One region of the Pseudoalteromonas sp. Isolate6 genome, then DNA from elsewhere that is predicted to be linked to it. Evidence: predicted binding sites of a transcription regulator. Region 1 holds the regulator's gene; each other region holds the start of a gene.
The links. The regulator sigma-54, encoded in region 1, starts transcription at its own class of promoters, with help from an activator protein. The targets are predictions, from matches to a motif close to GTTGGCACGNNNNTNGNNT.

Region 2: the regulator sigma-54 is predicted to act here: its motif matches at 2,253-2,271, upstream of L1D50_RS06080 (DUF3192 domain-containing protein).
Region 3: the regulator sigma-54 is predicted to act here: its motif matches at 2,119-2,137, upstream of glnA (glutamate--ammonia ligase).
Region 4: the regulator sigma-54 is predicted to act here: its motif matches at 2,324-2,342, upstream of L1D50_RS15380 (DUF2726 domain-containing protein).

Annotation. Positions count from the first base shown of each region.
Region 1 covers NZ_JAKEVK010000017.1:13,933-18,304, forward strand. The annotation lists gene lptA (lipopolysaccharide transport periplasmic protein LptA) at 1-203, shown strand, start outside; gene lptB (LPS export ABC transporter ATP-binding protein) at 203-928, shown strand; gene L1D50_RS04140 (RNA polymerase factor sigma-54) at 975-2,474, shown strand; gene hpf (ribosome hibernation promoting factor) at 2,504-2,791, shown strand; gene ptsN (PTS IIA-like nitrogen regulatory protein PtsN) at 2,793-3,251, shown strand; gene rapZ (RNase adapter RapZ) at 3,244-4,110, shown strand; gene L1D50_RS04160 (HPr family phosphocarrier protein) at 4,111-4,372, shown strand, end outside.
Region 2 covers NZ_JAKEVK010000026.1:30,744-35,115, reverse strand. The annotation lists gene L1D50_RS06095 (SO_0444 family Cu/Zn efflux transporter) at 1-713, opposite strand, end outside; gene zntR (Zn(2+)-responsive transcriptional regulator) at 706-1,113, opposite strand; gene L1D50_RS06085 (D-2-hydroxyacid dehydrogenase) at 1,205-2,152, shown strand; gene L1D50_RS06080 (DUF3192 domain-containing protein) at 2,350-2,730, shown strand; gene L1D50_RS06075 (hypothetical protein) at 2,852-3,241, opposite strand; gene L1D50_RS06070 (diguanylate cyclase) at 3,381-4,283, opposite strand; gene L1D50_RS06065 (response regulator) at 4,293-4,372, opposite strand, start outside.
Region 3 covers NZ_JAKEVK010000011.1:30,852-35,223, reverse strand. The annotation lists gene L1D50_RS02945 (DUF4124 domain-containing protein) at 1-387, opposite strand, end outside; gene glnA (glutamate--ammonia ligase) at 654-2,060, opposite strand; gene L1D50_RS02935 (hypothetical protein) at 2,487-2,969, opposite strand; gene L1D50_RS02930 (ABC transporter ATP-binding protein) at 2,996-3,718, opposite strand; gene L1D50_RS02925 (HlyD family efflux transporter periplasmic adaptor subunit) at 3,742-4,372, opposite strand, start outside.
Region 4 covers NZ_JAKEVK010000122.1:8,877-13,248, forward strand. The annotation lists gene L1D50_RS15370 (cobalamin biosynthesis protein) at 1-877, opposite strand, end outside; gene mtnN (5'-methylthioadenosine/S-adenosylhomocysteine nucleosidase) at 877-1,584, opposite strand; gene L1D50_RS15380 (DUF2726 domain-containing protein) at 1,693-2,283, opposite strand; gene L1D50_RS15385 (aminotransferase class V-fold PLP-dependent enzyme) at 2,494-4,372, opposite strand, start outside.

The sequences.
Region 1 (4,372 bases):
CCCTAGTGATTTCTGGCGATGCGGAAATCAATCAAACTGGGCAAAAAATCAATGCGCAAGTCATCACCTACGACATTGAAAAGCAATTGATCAGCGCTGAGCGCTCAGATCAAGAAGACTCCCGTGTAAGAACCATACTTGTTCCTGTAGATGATAAAAAAGACGCAAAAGATAAAAAAGCGCAGGAAGAAGGTAACAATTAATGAGCGAGCTCAAAGCAACGGGTTTAGCAAAGAGTTATAAAGGTCGTGAAGTCGTCAAGAATGTTGGCTTAAGTGTCCAAGCTGGCAGTATTGTAGGTTTGTTAGGCCCAAATGGCGCAGGTAAAACCACTACTTTTTACATGATAGTAGGATTAGTACCAAGCGATAAAGGTTTTATTCAGATTGATGGCGAAGACATCACTTTACTACCGATGCATAGCCGCGCGCGACTTGGCATTGGCTATCTTCCGCAAGAGTCTTCAATCTTTAGAAAGCTCACGGTCTATCAAAATTTAATGGCGATTTTAGAAACTCGAAAAGACTTAACTAAAGTTGAAAGAGAGGCTGAGCTAAATGAGTTATTAGATGAATTTAATATTCAACATATTCGCGATTCACAGGGTATGGCATTATCGGGAGGCGAAAGAAGACGGGTAGAAATTGCTCGCGCTTTAGCCGCTAATCCCAAGTTTATCCTGTTAGATGAACCTTTTGCTGGTGTTGATCCAATTTCGGTGTTAGATATAAAGACAATCATAGAGCACCTAAAAAACCGCGGTATCGGTGTATTAATCACCGATCACAACGTAAGAGAAACACTAGACGTATGTGAAAAGGCCTACATCGTTTCACATGGTGAGTTAATCGCTGCAGGCACGCCAGAACATGTTTTGGCAGATCAAACCGTAAGAGATGTCTACCTAGGCGAACAATTCAAGCTATAGTTAAGACGTAGTATTAATAACTGTTAAAAAGGATTGTTAGAGATACATGAGGCAATCATTACAGCTGCGCATGGGGCAGCAACTTACAATGACTCCACAACTGCAACAAGCTATTCGCTTGCTGCAGCTTAGTACATTGGATCTGCAACAGGAAATACAAGAAGCATTAGACAGCAATCCATTATTGGAAGTGGAAGAAGGTGATAATACTGACGGCGAAAATGCTGACCAACACGGCCAAGAAAAGAGCAGCACTGAAGATAATCAAAATTCAGGCGATGAAGCATCGGTTAGTGACTATGAGATAGACTCAGATACCGCCATGAGCAAAGACACGGTGAGCGATGATCTCGCCATGGATGTCACTTGGGACGAGTATATGAGCGCAGCTCCAGCCGCCAGCTCAGGTCCACTCCCTGATGACGATAATGTTTATCAAGGGGAAACCTCTGAATCTCTCCATGATTATCTCATGTGGCAACTTGAGTTGACCCCATTTAGTCCAACAGATAGAGCTATTGCGATTGCGATTATTGAAGCGGTCGACCTGTCAGGCATTTTAACACTCTCTTGCGAAGACATTTTAGAGAGCATTAATGACGAAGATAGCGAAGAGCCTATTGAGCTAGATGAAGTCGAAGCCGTACTCAAACGTATTCAGCTTTTTGACCCTGTTGGTATCGCTGCGCGTAGTTTACAAGAATGCTTATGTATTCAGCTAAACCAATTCGCCCCAGATACGCCATGGATTGCCGAAACGAAAATGATCCTGACAGAGCATATTGATTTGCTTGCCAGCCGTGACTATCGAACTTTGGCTAAGAAAACGCGCCTTAAAGAAGCCGATCTCAAAGAGGTGATGACGCTAATTCATAGTCTTAACCCAAAGCCTGCGGCAAGCATTATTCATGAAGAACCTGAGTATGTGATCCCTGATGTATCGGTGAAAAAAGTAAAAGGTCGTTGGGTCGTAGAGCTAAACCCTGATGCTATGCCTAAAATAAGAGTAAACGATCACTACGCTGCGATGTCTAGAACGGCGAAATCCAGTACGGATAGTCAGTTTATTCGCTCTCATTTACAAGAAGCAAAATGGTTTATTAAAAGCTTAGAAAGCCGAAATGATACTTTATTAAAAGTTACCAATTGCATTGTGCAACAACAACAGGCATTCTTTGAACATGGCCCCGAAGCAATGCGCCCTATGGTGCTAAATGATGTTGCTGAAATGGTTGAGATGCATGAGTCCACAATTTCCCGTGTGACAACACAAAAATATATGCATACACCTCGGGGAATATTTGAGCTGAAGTATTTCTTCTCTAGCCATGTAAGTACAGAAAATGGAGGTGAGTGCTCTTCCACAGCAATTAGGGCACTTATCAAAAAGCTGATAGCTGCAGAAAATACCGCGAAGCCATTGAGTGACAGCAAAATTGCAGATATCTTAGCTGAGCAAGGAATTAAGGTAGCGAGACGCACGATTGCAAAATATCGTGAATCCCTGGCCATTCCACCGTCAAATCAGCGTAAAAGTTTGATATAAGACGTAAAACCCAAGAAGGAAAAATGCTTATGCAACTAAATCTAACTGGTCGCCATGTAGAAATTACTGACTCATTAAGAGACTATGTCACCAACAAGTTTGCGAAGCTAGAAAGGCACTTTGATCATATCAATAACGTGCATGTGATCCTAGATGTCGAGAAGCTAGTACAAAAAGCAGAAGCAACATTACACGTAAACGGCGGCGAACTATTTGCATCAACAGAGCATCAAGATATGTATGCCGCAATTGATGGCCTTATCAACAAGCTAGATCGTCAAGTTATTAAACACAAAGAGAAGCTCACTCGACACTAAGATGAAATTAAGTGAATTAGTGAACAAGGACTGCAGTAAAGCTGCGGTCCTTTTTAATAGCAAAAAACGTATTTTAGAATACATCAGCGAACTGGCTCATAGTCAAATTCCAAATACCAGTCAGCATGCTATCTTGGACGCTTTAATGGCGCGAGAGAAATTAGGTAGCACTGGGATTGGTAAAGGCATTGCTATTCCTCATGGACGACTTGAAGGGTTAGATAAAATCCTTGCAATGGTACTTGTCAGTGAGCAAGGGATCCAGTTTGAAGCCATAGATAAGCAGCCGGTCGATATTTTTGTCGCATTCATCGTACCTGAAGGTGATAATCAACAGCACCTGAAGACCTTAGCGGCGATTGCTGATACACTCCAAGACAAGTCTTTTTGCAAAATGCTTAGGCAAGCAAAAAGTGATGATGAGTTATATGCAGTGATCCAAGGTGAATTTGATGAGTGATGAAGAAAAAGGACTCGAGCTTATCATTATCAGTGGCCGATCTGGCTCTGGTAAATCTGTAGCGCTTCGAGTATTGGAAGATTTGGGCTACTATTGTGTAGATAATATTCCAGTCAACTTACTGCCCTCTTTAGTCCGTAGTGTTTCCGACAATTATAATAAAATTGCAGTGAGCATTGATGTTAGAAACTTGCCTAAAGAACAAGACGAGTTTAATGACATTCTTGAGTACTTACCAGGCTTCGCCAAACCTACCCTGTTTTATTTAGACAGTGACGATCAAACCCTGATAAAACGTTTCTCAGAAACACGCCGTTTGCACCCGCTTTCACTGCATAACCTCCCATTAGATGTTGCAATTAAGAAAGAACGAGAATTATTAGATGTATTGATCACTCGCGCCGACTTCCTCATTGATACTACAGGCCTGAGCGTTCATCAACTTGCTGAAGATATTCGCGAAAAAATCTTAGGTAAAAAAGACAAACAACTCATTATTACCTTTGAATCTTTCGGCTTTAAACACGGTATTCCAAAACAAGCGGATTACGTTTTTGATGCGCGCTTTTTACCCAATCCACATTGGGAACCTGAGCTTAAGCCGCTCACGGGCCTAGATCAGCCAGTCAAAGACTATTTGTCGAGTCACAGCATAGTGCAAAAGTTTACTTGGCAAATTCAAACCTTTGTACAAACTTGGTTACCACACTTAGAACGTAACAATCGCAGCTATCTAACAATCGCAATAGGATGCACTGGAGGGCAGCACCGTTCGGTATACCTCGCACAAACCATAGGCGAGCGTTTTGCTAAAACCCACCCTAACGTCAAAATTCGTCATCGTGAGCAAGAGGGTTAAATGTTAGAAGATACGTTTTTAATCCAGAACAAGCTAGGTCTGCATGCCCGAGCTGCGACGGTTCTTGCTCAATTAGCTACCCAATTTGATGCCGAAGTGACCTTATATCAAGGAGACAAAAGCGCAGCTGCTGATAGCGTTCTAGCACTGCTGTTACTTGAAAGTAGCCAAGGCAAAGAGGTACGAGTTGTCTGCGAAGGCCCTGATGCTCAATATGCATTAGATGCCATTGGTGGACTGATAGAAAATAAGTTTAATGAAT
Region 2 (4,372 bases), on a different contig from region 1:
TTTTCAGGTACGGGGGCTGGCTCACAACAGCTTGCCGTAGCTGATGAAGAATCGCAACAACTGGTTACGGCAGGCTCCGTAGTATCACAACAAGACATATTCGCCCCTGCTGTTGCTAATTGCGGGCCAGCAGGCGCACAGCAGCTTGCGCTTACTTTTGCGGTTTCCACTTTTGCGCTGGCGCAACAACTATCATGGCCGTGATGCTTTTCAGTAGGCTTTGGCTCTGAGTGATGATTAGCGTCACAACAGCCGCTAGTCGCGCTTGGTTTATCTGAGGTATTAGGGTGTTTTAGCGATCCAGGCTTATCGTCTTTTTCACTGCCAACGAGCAGCCCTGCTGTAATTGCGCTAACCACGGCCGCAATTGGCCTAATTACTGCCATAAAAGGACCCAGTAGCACATAGGAAACCGAGATAGAGTCTACTCCAGTTTCAGGCGTTGAGACTAAAAATGCGGTCGTCGCACTTTTTGAGCCCCCCGCTCTTCTCAGTCCCACCGCAGCAGGGATAACCCCGCAAGAGCACAGCGGCATAGGCGCCCCAATCAGCGCAGCCTTTATCGTCGTCCAAAACCCTTCTTTCCCTAAATGCTTTTGCAACAAATCTTTTGGAATAAATACATTAAGTAACCCGGCCAATATTAGGCCAAGCAGTAACCACGGGGCAGATACTAAAAATAGCTGCCAAAAATTTACTATCAGTTCATTCATCGATAGCCTCCAAGGCCGTTAAAATCGAGCAGCTCACTGCCGCTTCCTTACCGCCGCAGCATTGCTCTGCTAGCGTCGATAACGATTGTTCAAATTTTTGTAACTCAGCGATCCGCGCTCTCACTAAATCCCGTTTAGTGATAGTCAGCGTTTTCACTTCTTCGCAACTGTGCTGATGCTTTTCAAACTTTATCTTCAGCAAGTCTTGCACTTCTTTAAGGCTGAACCCCACTTCCTTCGCGCGAAGAATAAAACGCATTTGCTTTTCACTTTGCTCATCAAACAACCGATACCCGCCCTCGCTCCTTGTGCAAGGGTGTAGGAGATCGTTTGCTTCGTAATACCTTAACGTGTCAGTTGATACGTTAAGCCGCTTTGCCAGCTCACCAATCTTTACCACTTTACACTCCCAAGTCCTGAAGATTATCCTAGTCGACATCACAAGTATAAACCTTAGAGTTAACTCCAAAGTCAAGAAAAGGATAAAAATAATGCAAATAGTGGTATTAGACGCTAAAACCCTTGCAGGAACCGATCTTTCTCCCATTGCCAAGTTAGGCACATTAACGTCTTACGACACCACATCCAGTGATGAAATCATCACACGCTGTAAAAATGCAGCGGTAATCGTCACCAATAAAGTGAAGTTAAATGAAGAAATAATCGCGGCGTTACCGCAATTACGCCTGATTTGTGTTGCGGCCACAGGCGTAAACAACATCGATTTAGCAGCCGCAAAAGCCCATCAAATTACGGTCACTAATGTGGCAGGTTACTCAACTCCCTCTGTGGTGCAGCACACCTTTACTATGCTTGGTAACTTAATGACAAATATTCATCGTTATCAGCAAGACTGCCAAGCAGGACTTTGGCAACAAAGTGACATGTTTTGTCGCTTGGACTACAGCATCAACGAAATTTCGGGCAAAAATTTTGTGATCATAGGCCACGGAACATTAGGAGAAGCCGTCGCAAAAGTCGCGCAAGCATTTGGGGCTCAAGTAATTATCGCTGAACGTAGAGGTGTAACCAAGGTTAGAGCAGGACGCGTGGCTTTTGAAGAAGCACTGCGTATTGCGGATATTGTATCTATTCACTGCCCACTTACCGCTGAAACTGAAAACCTGATTGCGAGCGCTGAGTTCGCCCTACTTCCAAATCATGCTTATCTTATCAACACAGCAAGAGGCGGAATAGTCAACGAGCAAGCGTTGGTGGATGCACTAACTAACAAGCAAATAGCAGGGGCTGCTGTGGATGTCCTCACACAAGAGCCGGCACAAGCATGCAATCCACTCGTTCAATACCTAGGTGAGAACTTGCTTTTGACACCGCATACGGCATGGGCAAGTAAAGAGGCCATCGAACGTTTAGTCGGCGAAATTGCCATTAATATTGAAAGTTTTGTGGCCGGCACAACGAGAAACCAAGTGGTCTAGGTTGTTGCTTTAGTGAGTGTTCTCGCTAAATGTTAGTGAAAATCATCAACCAAGAACTGATTAAAAATCAACAACAAATTGATATTTATAGACTTTATTAGTTGGCAAAGAGTTTGCAACCCTTGTGATAATTCAAGCAAAAATAAATGGCTGTTTGCATTATTTGCTCAGCAACAAAATTAAAAAGGAAAACAACAATGAAAAAATTAATGTTAGTGGCTGCGCTTAGCTCTACTCTATTATCAGGCTGTATCGTTGCTGTATCCGACGGTGAAGTAGAGCACGGTTGGGCTTCTGAATACAATTCATCTAACTGGGAACATAAACAGCGTAAAAATCGTGAAAAGATTGCCAACCTTGAAATGGGCGCATCTTACTCATCAGTAAAAGACATGTTTGCAACCCCTGACTTTAGCGAGTTGGTGTCAAAAGGCGGCGACAACTATCAAGTGCTATACTATGCGACCAACAGCAAACACTCGGACGGCAAAGTAACAAAAGATGAGTGCACGCCATTGGTATTCAAAAACAACCAATTGATTGGCTTTGGCGACAACGCACTAAAACAAATTCAGTAAGACTTTATCGCACCAAGGACGGTGGGTAAACTCGCGTGCAGTTGTGCGGCAAGCTCCTTATTTTCCCGTCATCTTCATAAGTTAAAAACGAAACCCTGCCAAATTTTAATAAACCAGCCTATTAAGCTGAGCCGTCCTTTGATACAAGCTCATATCTATACTTCCACTCGAAATAGGCAAGCATGATGACAAACATAGCTTCACAAACAATAAAAGCAATACCAATTAGACTTGCAACGTTAAAATACTGAACAACCACTCCAACACAGACTAACGCCCAAAAAAGATTGCCGAACACCAAAAGCTGCAAACGTTTTATGCTCCTCGACTTTTGAATGGCAAGGCTAAATGAGTACCAGCCATACAACAGATTTGATACTGCGATAAAGATAATGGTTTGTTCAGGTATATGGTAGATCGCACCAATCATTGAGTGGAAAAGCAATACGATTAATCCCACGGATATGGCCGCTATGCAATCCACCCAAATTATCTTACGTTGTATGTTCATAGAATAAGCCTAACACCGCACTAAAAGGCACTAAATATCGGTTAAAGGTCTATAAAGCACGAGCATAGCCAAGCTTTATGCGGTGCACTTCTTGTTCGAATACAGATGCGCACTTGCCCCTGCATATGACTTTAGATGGTTATAATGCATTAATAAATACCGTACTTTGTTGTTTCTGTGCAACAGCAAGAGCATTATCAGCCATTTTTATTAGTTCACCAAGCTCACTGCTACAATGAGTTTCAATATGAGCCGCACCGATGCTAACGCTCACATGCGCACATATTGGAGAAGCAATGTGGGGGATTTTTAAAGCATTGACCGAGGTATGCAGTGCTTCTGCTATCTCATTAATGACGTCGATATTATGCTGAGTTAGCACCAAAGCAAAGCGAGTACCATCGAAACGGCCAATAAATAAGGAGCGCTGGGTTGCGGCTTCTTCTAGCGCTTTGGCAACCTTAAATAAACAATCATCGCCATGCATATAGCCATAGTGCTCATTAAACGTTTTAAAATAATCCACCTCAACCAGCATAACAGTAAACGCACTGCCATCGGCTTTTGCGCTCTCTAATGCTGAGTTCATGGCTTCATCTAAATACCTGCGATTGGGTAACTCTGTTAAGCCATCTATAGAGGCTAGCTTTTCTAACAGATCATTTTTCTTTTTTATCGCTAAATGATTTTTGATTCTGGCTTTCACAATCAGCGGATTAAACGGTTTGGTTATATAATCTACCGCGCCTAACTCTAAGCCTCTTGCTTCATCCTTAAAGCTCACACTACCTGAAATCACGACAACCGGAATACCGTAAGTACCCGCATCCCTTTTTAGACTTTCTAAAACAGAAAATCCAGCACCATCAGCCATTAGCACATCTAAAATAATCAGGTCAGGTTTGCTTATTTTTAATTCATCAAGACATGAGTTAGGATCCGCGCTATGGGATAGCCTTTGACCTTCAGCCAATATATTGCTTAGAACCATCTTGTTTATTGGATCATCGTCAATAATGAATATGTGCTCCGCTTGCTGCATCTTGTAACGCTACCTTTTTAGCTCGATAAAGCACATTACCTGTGAAAGTGCATTTGTTAACACCTCCAAGTCAGTGCGATTTGTTATTG
Region 3 (4,372 bases), on a different contig from region 1:
TAAAGCGAACTGGGTATTCGTTTGTTTTGGACCTGTCGCTACACCGTCGAGAAACAGTTGGACACTCAACCCTTGGGTAAATCTTGGTTCTACTGTGCCCGTCACGTATACGCTGCCACTATTGTCGCGGATTGTCTGTTCATGCTCTGGAGAAGTGATTTTGGCTGTATATCGGATAGTTGGCGCGGTATCAACTTGCTCGAGGATTTGGGTATCAACACTTGGCATGGTTAAGGCGTTAGCGTTAAGTTTGACTTCTTTTGATCCAAGTCGTGGGACATCCGAATAAACCCAATGGCCATTTTTGTCTTTCCAGCGATAGATTTTTGGATTGGATTCTGCTGCAGCATCAATGCTTGTTAGGGCTAGCGTCATGCTAACCGACATTATAAGAAACCACTGACGCACCACAACTCTCCACAGTAAACCACTGTTCATACTTTAGTATAGAGCAGCTGGAATTGCGAGTTACAAATGAATAATTCCCATAATGATAACATAAAATGGACTTTATTTAAGTTTTTGAATTTCATCAAAAAAGCCCGTAATTACGGGCTTGAGAACACATATGATTAAGAGTGCCAGAAACGCATAACGAGTTTTGGCTCTACAAGCTCAATACCGCAGCACTGAGCGCAGTAGTTGGATAGCGATTAAACGCTGTAATACATTTCGAACTCAACTGGGTGAGTTGTCATGTTTAATTTTTCAACTTCTTTCGACTTAAGTGCGATATATGCATCGATTAGGTCATCAGTGAATACGCCACCTTGAGTTAAGAACTCACGGTCAGCATCTAGAGAAGCAAGCGCTTCATCAAGTGATGCAGCAACCGTTGGGATTTCTGCTGCTTCTTCTGCTGGTAGGTCGTACAAATCTTTATCCATTGCATCACCAGGGTGGATCTTGTTGCGGATACCGTCAAGACCTGCCATCAACTGCGCTGCGAAAGCTAGGTATGGGTTAGCCGCAGGATCTGGGAAGCGTACTTCGATACGACGACCTTTCTCTGATGGGATCACAGGGATTCGGATTGATGCTGAGCGGTTACGTGCTGAGTATGCAAGCATAACTGGCGCTTCAAACCCTGGTACTAGACGCTTATAAGAGTTTGTTGCTGGGTTAGTGAATGCATTGATTGCTTTAGCATGCTTAATGATACCACCAATGTAGTAAAGCGCTTCTTCAGATAGACCGCCGTACTTGTCGCCTGCGAAGATGTTTTTGCCGTCTTTAGCAAGTGATTGGTGGCAGTGCATACCTGAGCCGTTATCACCAACGATTGGCTTAGGCATAAAGGTTGCTGTTTTACCGTATAGGTGCGCCATGTTGTGGATAACGTACTTCATCTCTTGGATTTCGTCTGCTTTAGTTACCATAGTATTAAAGCGAGTCGCAATCTCATTTTGACCAGCAGTTGCTACTTCGTGGTGGTGTGCTTCAACAACGTGGCCCATCTCTTCAAGTACTAAACAAGTAGCTGCACGCCAATCATTAGACGAATCTACCGGTGCTACTGGGAAGTAACCACCTTTTACGCCAGGACGGTGACCTGTGTTACCACCTTCGTAGTCTTTGTCTGAATTCCAAGACGCTTCTTCTGAATCGATTTTGTACATTGAACCAGACATATCAGTTTTGTACTTAACATCGTCAAACAAGAAAAACTCTGGCTCTGGACCGAATAATACGGTGTCTGCAATACCCGTTAAACGCATGAACTCTTCAGCGCGTTTAGCTACTGAACGTGGGTCACGCTCGTAGCCTTGGTGTGTGTTTGGTTCAACTACGTCACAACGAACGATAAGTGTTGTTTCTTCTGCGAATGGGTCTAGCTTGACACTTTCTGCGTCAGGCATAAGTACCATGTCGGATTCGTTGATGCCTTTCCAACCAGCGATAGATGAGCCGTCAAACATTTTGCCGTCTTCAAAGAAGTCTTCATCGGCTTGATGATGTGGGATCGATACGTGTTGTTCTTTACCTTTTGTATCTGTGAAACGTAAATCGACAAATTTTACGTCGTGCTCTTTAATAAAATCTAAAACCGATTGTGACATGTGTCCTCCGACTCGTTGGGTTATTTTTTGCTGCAATGTACTGCAATTGCACACAAGTAAGCTTGATCTGTGCCATATTTTTAAGTTTTTGATAAATATTGATTTTTAACTTTTGGGAAATTTAAGGATTAGCTTGTTGCACTAATTTGGTGCGTAAATGTTTCATGATGGTGCGCAATATTGGTGCAAGCAATTCCCTGTGATAGTCACTTTATCTTCGAGTAAGTGTTTGGAGTATTGGTATAGATTATGAAGCGCAACAAAGCAAAAATTAATTTAATTCGATAGCTGGGATCAGGGGTCGTGTTTTAATAAAAAAAGCAAGGCGCCTTGAGGGAGGCGCCCTGCCTTCAGGGAGTTAATTTTATCGAAGCTAGTTACTTCTCAGCGAGTATAATGCGGGCTTAGTAACAACCCCGCTGGCGGCTAATATTTTTGCCAAGCTTGATAGGACAATACCGCGACTGGCTGCATTGAATTAAGGCCTTCGTCTGCGCTCGGTCCACGACCTAAGTGAAAAGTAAATCCTAGCATCGGCATAAATTCAGGGGTGATGTAAGTGGTATTGACTTGTGGCGTTTCAACTTTACTTCTAATCACCTCTTCGGAATAGCCAAATAGGGCGGTTTGCGACTCCGGCGTTTTTTCATTTTCATAGATCTCAAGCAGCATAGGTATCGGAGTGAAATCATCAAACTCCACCCTATCCTTGATATAGTGCACTGCTTTTGAAACGTAAAGCTGCTCTGCATTGGGGTAAGGCAACGGCGCAGAGAGAATAGTAAAGTTTAAATTAAACATCGCCACGAGCGTACCTAGTGTGAGTGCTAGCGTAGAGATAATCGTGATGGTAAATACTTTTACTTTACTCAGAGAGTACAGACTGGCACTCATGTCTTTGACAAGCATATTACTTTCCTCGTTTCCATCATGGACTAGAACGTGTCAACGACTGCGTTGGCGTTAGTGTGTGATTGAGGGGCTAGTATTTTGCCATCTAGAAGGTGTAGTTTGCGTGTCGCCATATCGGCATATCTAGGGTCGTGCGTCACCATACATAATGTCGTCCCTTCTAGGTTTAGCGTTTTCAACATGTCCATAACGGCATCACCATTTTTTGAGTCAAGGTTACCTGTAGGTTCGTCAACAAGCAGTAATGCGGGGTTACCGACGAGTGCGCGGGCAATAGCAATCCTTTGCTGTTGCCCACCTGAAAGCTGGTTTGGGCGATGTTTTGCGCGGTGTGCCATATCTACTTTTGTCAGACAGCTCATTACTGCGTGATCAATATCGGCATTGCTCATTGGGTTTTTACGATAACGTAATGGCAGCGCGATATTATCGTATACTGTCAGCTCATCAATTAAGTTAAATGACTGAAAGATAAAGCCAATTTTTTCGTTTCGAATATGTGCAGCCGCCGCTAAAGTTAATTGGCTAACCTCAAGATCTTCAATTTTATAGCTACCATCTGTTGGCATGTCTAACAGGCCAAGTATTGACAGCAGGGTAGATTTACCGCATCCAGAAGGGCCACAAATTGACACGAAATCGCCCTTATATATTTCCAAGTCAATCCCACGCAATGCGTGAGTTTCCATTTCTTCGGTACTAAAAACTTTGGTGATCCCTGACATGGTTAAAATAGTTTCTTTCATAATCGTATCCTAATGATGATTTATTATTGAATGATCCGTACTTGTTTAGCGTTTTTATAAGTACTTGTATCAGAGAGTATGATTTGCTGATTTGGGGTGACACCGCTTTCAATTTGCAAAAATTTGCCTGCATCAATACCAAATGACACTAACTGAGGGGTTGCGATGTCATTGTTTAACACAAAGAGCGTTTGCTGGCTGTGTGATTGGGTGTTACTTGGACGCTCAACATACAGTGCGTTCTTCAACTGATGTGTGCTAATTTGCGCATCTACGTTAAGTTCAGGACGCGCAGAATCTGGAACGCCATTGACAAAAGTGAGCTCGACTTCAATGGTGCCCTCTTGTACTTGCGGGCTGATCCTTGTGACTTTTGCAGGGACTTGTTCGCGGCGTGTATTGACCATAGCAAATTGACCTACCAGAATTTGTTCTGCTTTAGACTGAGATACTCTAACCAGTGCTTGAAGGTCGTTGGTACTGCCAACTTGAGCAAGTTCTTGGCCGGCTACAACACTTTGTCCAAGTTCAACTGCGAGCCGTTGCAACACACCTTCTGTACCTGCTCGGACTGTTAGTTTCGCTTCTCTTTCTTTTAACCGGGCGAAAAGAGACTGAGCTTGGTTGATCAGTTCTTGCGAGATGGTTAAATCT
Region 4 (4,372 bases), on a different contig from region 1:
GTAGTCCAAGCAAATGCTGAATATGTTCAGCAGAGGGCTGCGCTTTTGCACCCACCCGCATCACATCATAACGTTCGCCAAAATAAAAACGTGGCCCTGCGAGCTGCGTATGTAAATTTGCGGCAAAAAAGCTCAGTGCCCATCCCGTATTTGTTTGGCTAAAGTGACGGCCGTAGTATTTAATGTAGTGCCAAGTTTGCTTCGGTCTAAGTAGCAACGAAAAGCAGGTAATTAACAACCGAATAGGCATAAACTCTATAAGCCAAATTACGCGGGAAAGGCTTGCCATAAAACGGGTTGAGGGGGGCATTACTTGCCGCCATGCATGGTCGCATAGCAGTAATAGCTTATAAAATAGCGCGAGATAGGGGCCTGCTGCTAGATACAGTACAGCAATGACAAAAAAATGGCGCAGGGTATTTAATGCGGTGCTATCTATGGCGGCTTTACAAATACCAAGCTCTGTTAGCTTCTCGACATCTCTTGCTACCATTCCTTGCAACACCGCTCTTGCGGTTACTTTTTGCTTTGATTTTATCAGCGCGGAAATACGCTTAGCACGGCTTTCATGGCTAATATCTAAGCATAAAAACAACACCAGCCCACCGAGCCAATTAGGATAAAAAGCAAAGCTAATAATCGCATAAGTTAATACGGTGATGGTTAATATAGGGAGGAAGAATCCCAGTGTGCCTGATAATAGTTGATAACTAGAAGCCGCTTTGGGGCGATAAACTCTTTCGGCAATGGCTTTAAAAACAAGGCTAAGAATAAGATTAGGGTGATAAAGTGTTGATAACCTTACCCCTAGGCTGGCAAAAATCGCCAGTAAGAAGATGATCAGGCCCTCATGGGCCTGAAGCAAGCTGTCGAGCACTAAAGCGTAACCTTATCCAGCTTATTAAGTAGTGCCATCACCATTTTAGAAGAGTTAACCGAAGCGACTTCTAGATACTCCTCGAATGATTGCGGTGATTCTTTGCCGGCGATATCAGATAGCGAGCGGATCACAACAAATGGCGTGTTTAAAGAATGACAAGCCTGCGCAATTGCTGCGCCTTCCATTTCTACTGCTAACATAGTAGGGAAGTCTGCACGCGCCTTGTCGATGCGTACCGGATCGCACATAAATGAGTCACCCGTACAGATCAAGCCAACCATAGTTTGAATGCCTTCAAGTTCATGTACGCTTTGCTCTGCTGCCTCAACTAATTTTGCATGCGAAGTGAACGCAGCAGGCATTTGTGGAACTTGACCAATTTCATAGCCAAATGCAGTAACATCAACATCGTGATGACGTACTTCATTTGAAATAACCACATCGCCGACGTTTAGTGAAGGCTCAAAACCACCAGCAGAACCCGTGTTGATCACGCAATCAGGCGCAAAGTTGTCGATAAGCAAAGTTGTCGCAACCGTCGCTGCCACTTTACCAATGCCAGACTGTACAAGCGTTACGTCAAGACCAGCCAGTTTGCCGGTGTAAAAAGTAAAGCCACCTTTGGTCAATGTTTGCGGGTTTTCCATGGTGTTACGCAAAATGGTAACTTCTTGCTCCATTGCGCCGATAATGCCTACTTTCATCAAAAGATTCCTAATTTGTGGTGGGGAACGCCCCAGTGTCAAAATTGCTTTTATTATACGAAAGGGGTTTTGATAGGTAAAACAAAAAACGGGCTGACGCCCGTTTTGCTAGATTTCTGCCAACTGAGTTGACTGTGCTTTTGCCTGTGAAGGTGACAGTACCGCAGGTTTGTAGGTGCGGTTTCTGGTTTTCTTTGGCATCTCCACTTTTTGGCCAAGCTTGAATAGGATTGCCGCACGAACCTCAGCACTTTGGTAGCCACTTTTGATTTTCATGCGAATGTGTGGAATACCCGCAGATTCCAGAGCGCCACTGACAAACCAATCTTTTTGTGCTTTATGGCCGTTTTTATTGGCGTTGTTAACTAAATCAACAGCGGCAACAATTTTCAGTGTCTCTTTATCTACCAAGACATAATCCAGCTGTTTGTTCTTAGCTTTAGTTACCGCGGCACGACGTGCTTTTGGAGAGATCCCCGGTTTGCACTCAATCACATCAATGAGTTTAATGCGGCTTACGATTTTATATCTATCGCCAACAGCACGTTCCAATAAATGTAGAAACGATGCTTCAACGGTAGTAAAAACTGATTCTTTACGATTAAACGGATAAGGATTGCCACCCACATCGGTGTACTTAGAAGCGACAATGGAAGCAACGACCACTAGAGCCAAAATAGCAAGCAACGCAAATTCCATACAAAACTCCAAATCAAAAAAATGACATCTGTGATTTTATAAGCAATAGCTGTGCCAAAAGAGTGCTTGAATTAGTGGGTAGTTAACATTAAATCGGTTAATAAGTATTTGGGATAGGGAGAGAAAAATAAAGTGCTTTAAGTTGTTTATACTAGGCAGCGATATCTTACAGGAGGGCTGCCTAGTACTGGATAATGGTATTAGCTCGCGTTATTTGTCTTCTTTCAGCACGTAGATCTCACCATCAAAACTACCTTGAATGGTCAATCCTTGCCCTGCCAGTTCCTTGAGATATTCAATATGCTCTTGGGTAATATGTTGACCCGGCACCAAAAGCGGAATACCCGGAGGATACGGGGTGACTAAACCTGCACAAATACGGTTGTTGCTCTTGCTAATAGGCACAGATTCACGCTCGCCGTAGAAGGCATCGCTAGGAATACAAGCAAGGTCAATTGCGGGTAAATTCTCAGGCAAGCGCGAGCGTCGCGTTGACTTCGATAGTTTTACCTTGCCGCCATCAAGCTTCTTTAAGGCATTGTATAAGCGAATGATCTTTGAGCGTGTACCACCCAAGGTTAGTAAGACTAAGATAGTACTGTGGGTGTATTTCTCAATCTCCAGCCCAATTTCGTCCAGCAGAAACTTATGAATATCCTTTAATGAGTATGGAAGTTCACTAATATCGATGAGGATTTTAAGTGGATCATGACCCATATTATCGCCACTAAAATGTGGGAATATGTTCATAAAATCTTGCTTATCAAGCACTTTAATATGTTTGAGCGAGGACATCTGCTGTTTAAACTCTGCAACATGGTTCAGCAGCGCATTGAGTAACTTATAGCCTTCCATCTCCAACTGCTTTTGGCACACATCCAAAGACGCAATAAGCTGGTATTTGGGCGAGGTGCTGGCGTAGATACTGTAAATCTCACGGAAAAAATCAGCATCAAAATCAGGGTCGTTAATATGGATATAAGACGCCTGCGAAAATGCCGATACGACTTTATGCGCCGAATGAGTGACATAATCTGCACCTGCATGAATGGCGGAATAATGGCGCAAGCTAGGGTGAAATAGCGAGTAAGCAAACCAAGCTTCATCAATAAAGACTTTGATGCCATGCTGATGGGCAAATTCTACGACTTGTTTCAGGTCGCTCAGCAAACCATCATAGGTACAGCCTGTGAGCACCAGTAGTTTTGCATCGGTATTTTGTTCTATCGCTTGCTTGATATCAGCCAGTGAGGGCGGTGCGAATATGCCATATTTTGGATTTAAAATACTCGATAAATAGATAGGGAAACTGGCCGATTGCAAAATGCCGTAGTGCACTGACTTATGACAGTTGCGGTCGATGATCACCTTATCGCCTTTGCGAAGTAGGGTTTGCAAAATGATTTTATTCGAGGTGGACGATCCATTAGTTACAAAGTAGGTGCGTTTAACCTCAAACGTTGCCGCTGCAGATTCCTGAGCGCGGCCAATGGTATTGGTGCTGTCTGACAGTGAACCTAGCGAATCAACCGATACAGACAAGTCTCCGACAAATACATTACGGCCATAGAATTGATAAAAATCTTTGATATAAGGAGAGTTTCTAAAGCTCGAACCGCCGCTGTGACCCGGAGTATGCCAGGAGTCGTTCGCTTCGCCGACATAACTGCGATACGCGGTCCAAAATGGCGTCTCGGCTCTGTCATCAAAGTCATTGATCATATATCCCAAAATGGCTTCAGGGTCTGAGATAACTTCATCTTTAAAGAAGAAAGATTCGATTTCCTCGGATTCGTTGACTATCTCAAGCCCTTTAGTGTCATCGCCAATAACGTAAACCGGTAATTCTAGACGAATACATTTTAATTGCTCGATAAAGCGACTATAGGTTTGCTCGCCACTTTTGTTGTGCACATCCCAACTCAGCACGACAGCTTGAATATCACCATCTTCAGTGACATGCTCCAAGGCTTTTGAAAGTTCGAGGCATTCAATAATATCGATTTGAACATCCTCTCGCTCAAAATTAGGGATCGTTTTTGATAGATTGCTCGAGAGCGCTTGTAATACGGCCGGCTCTTGCTCTATT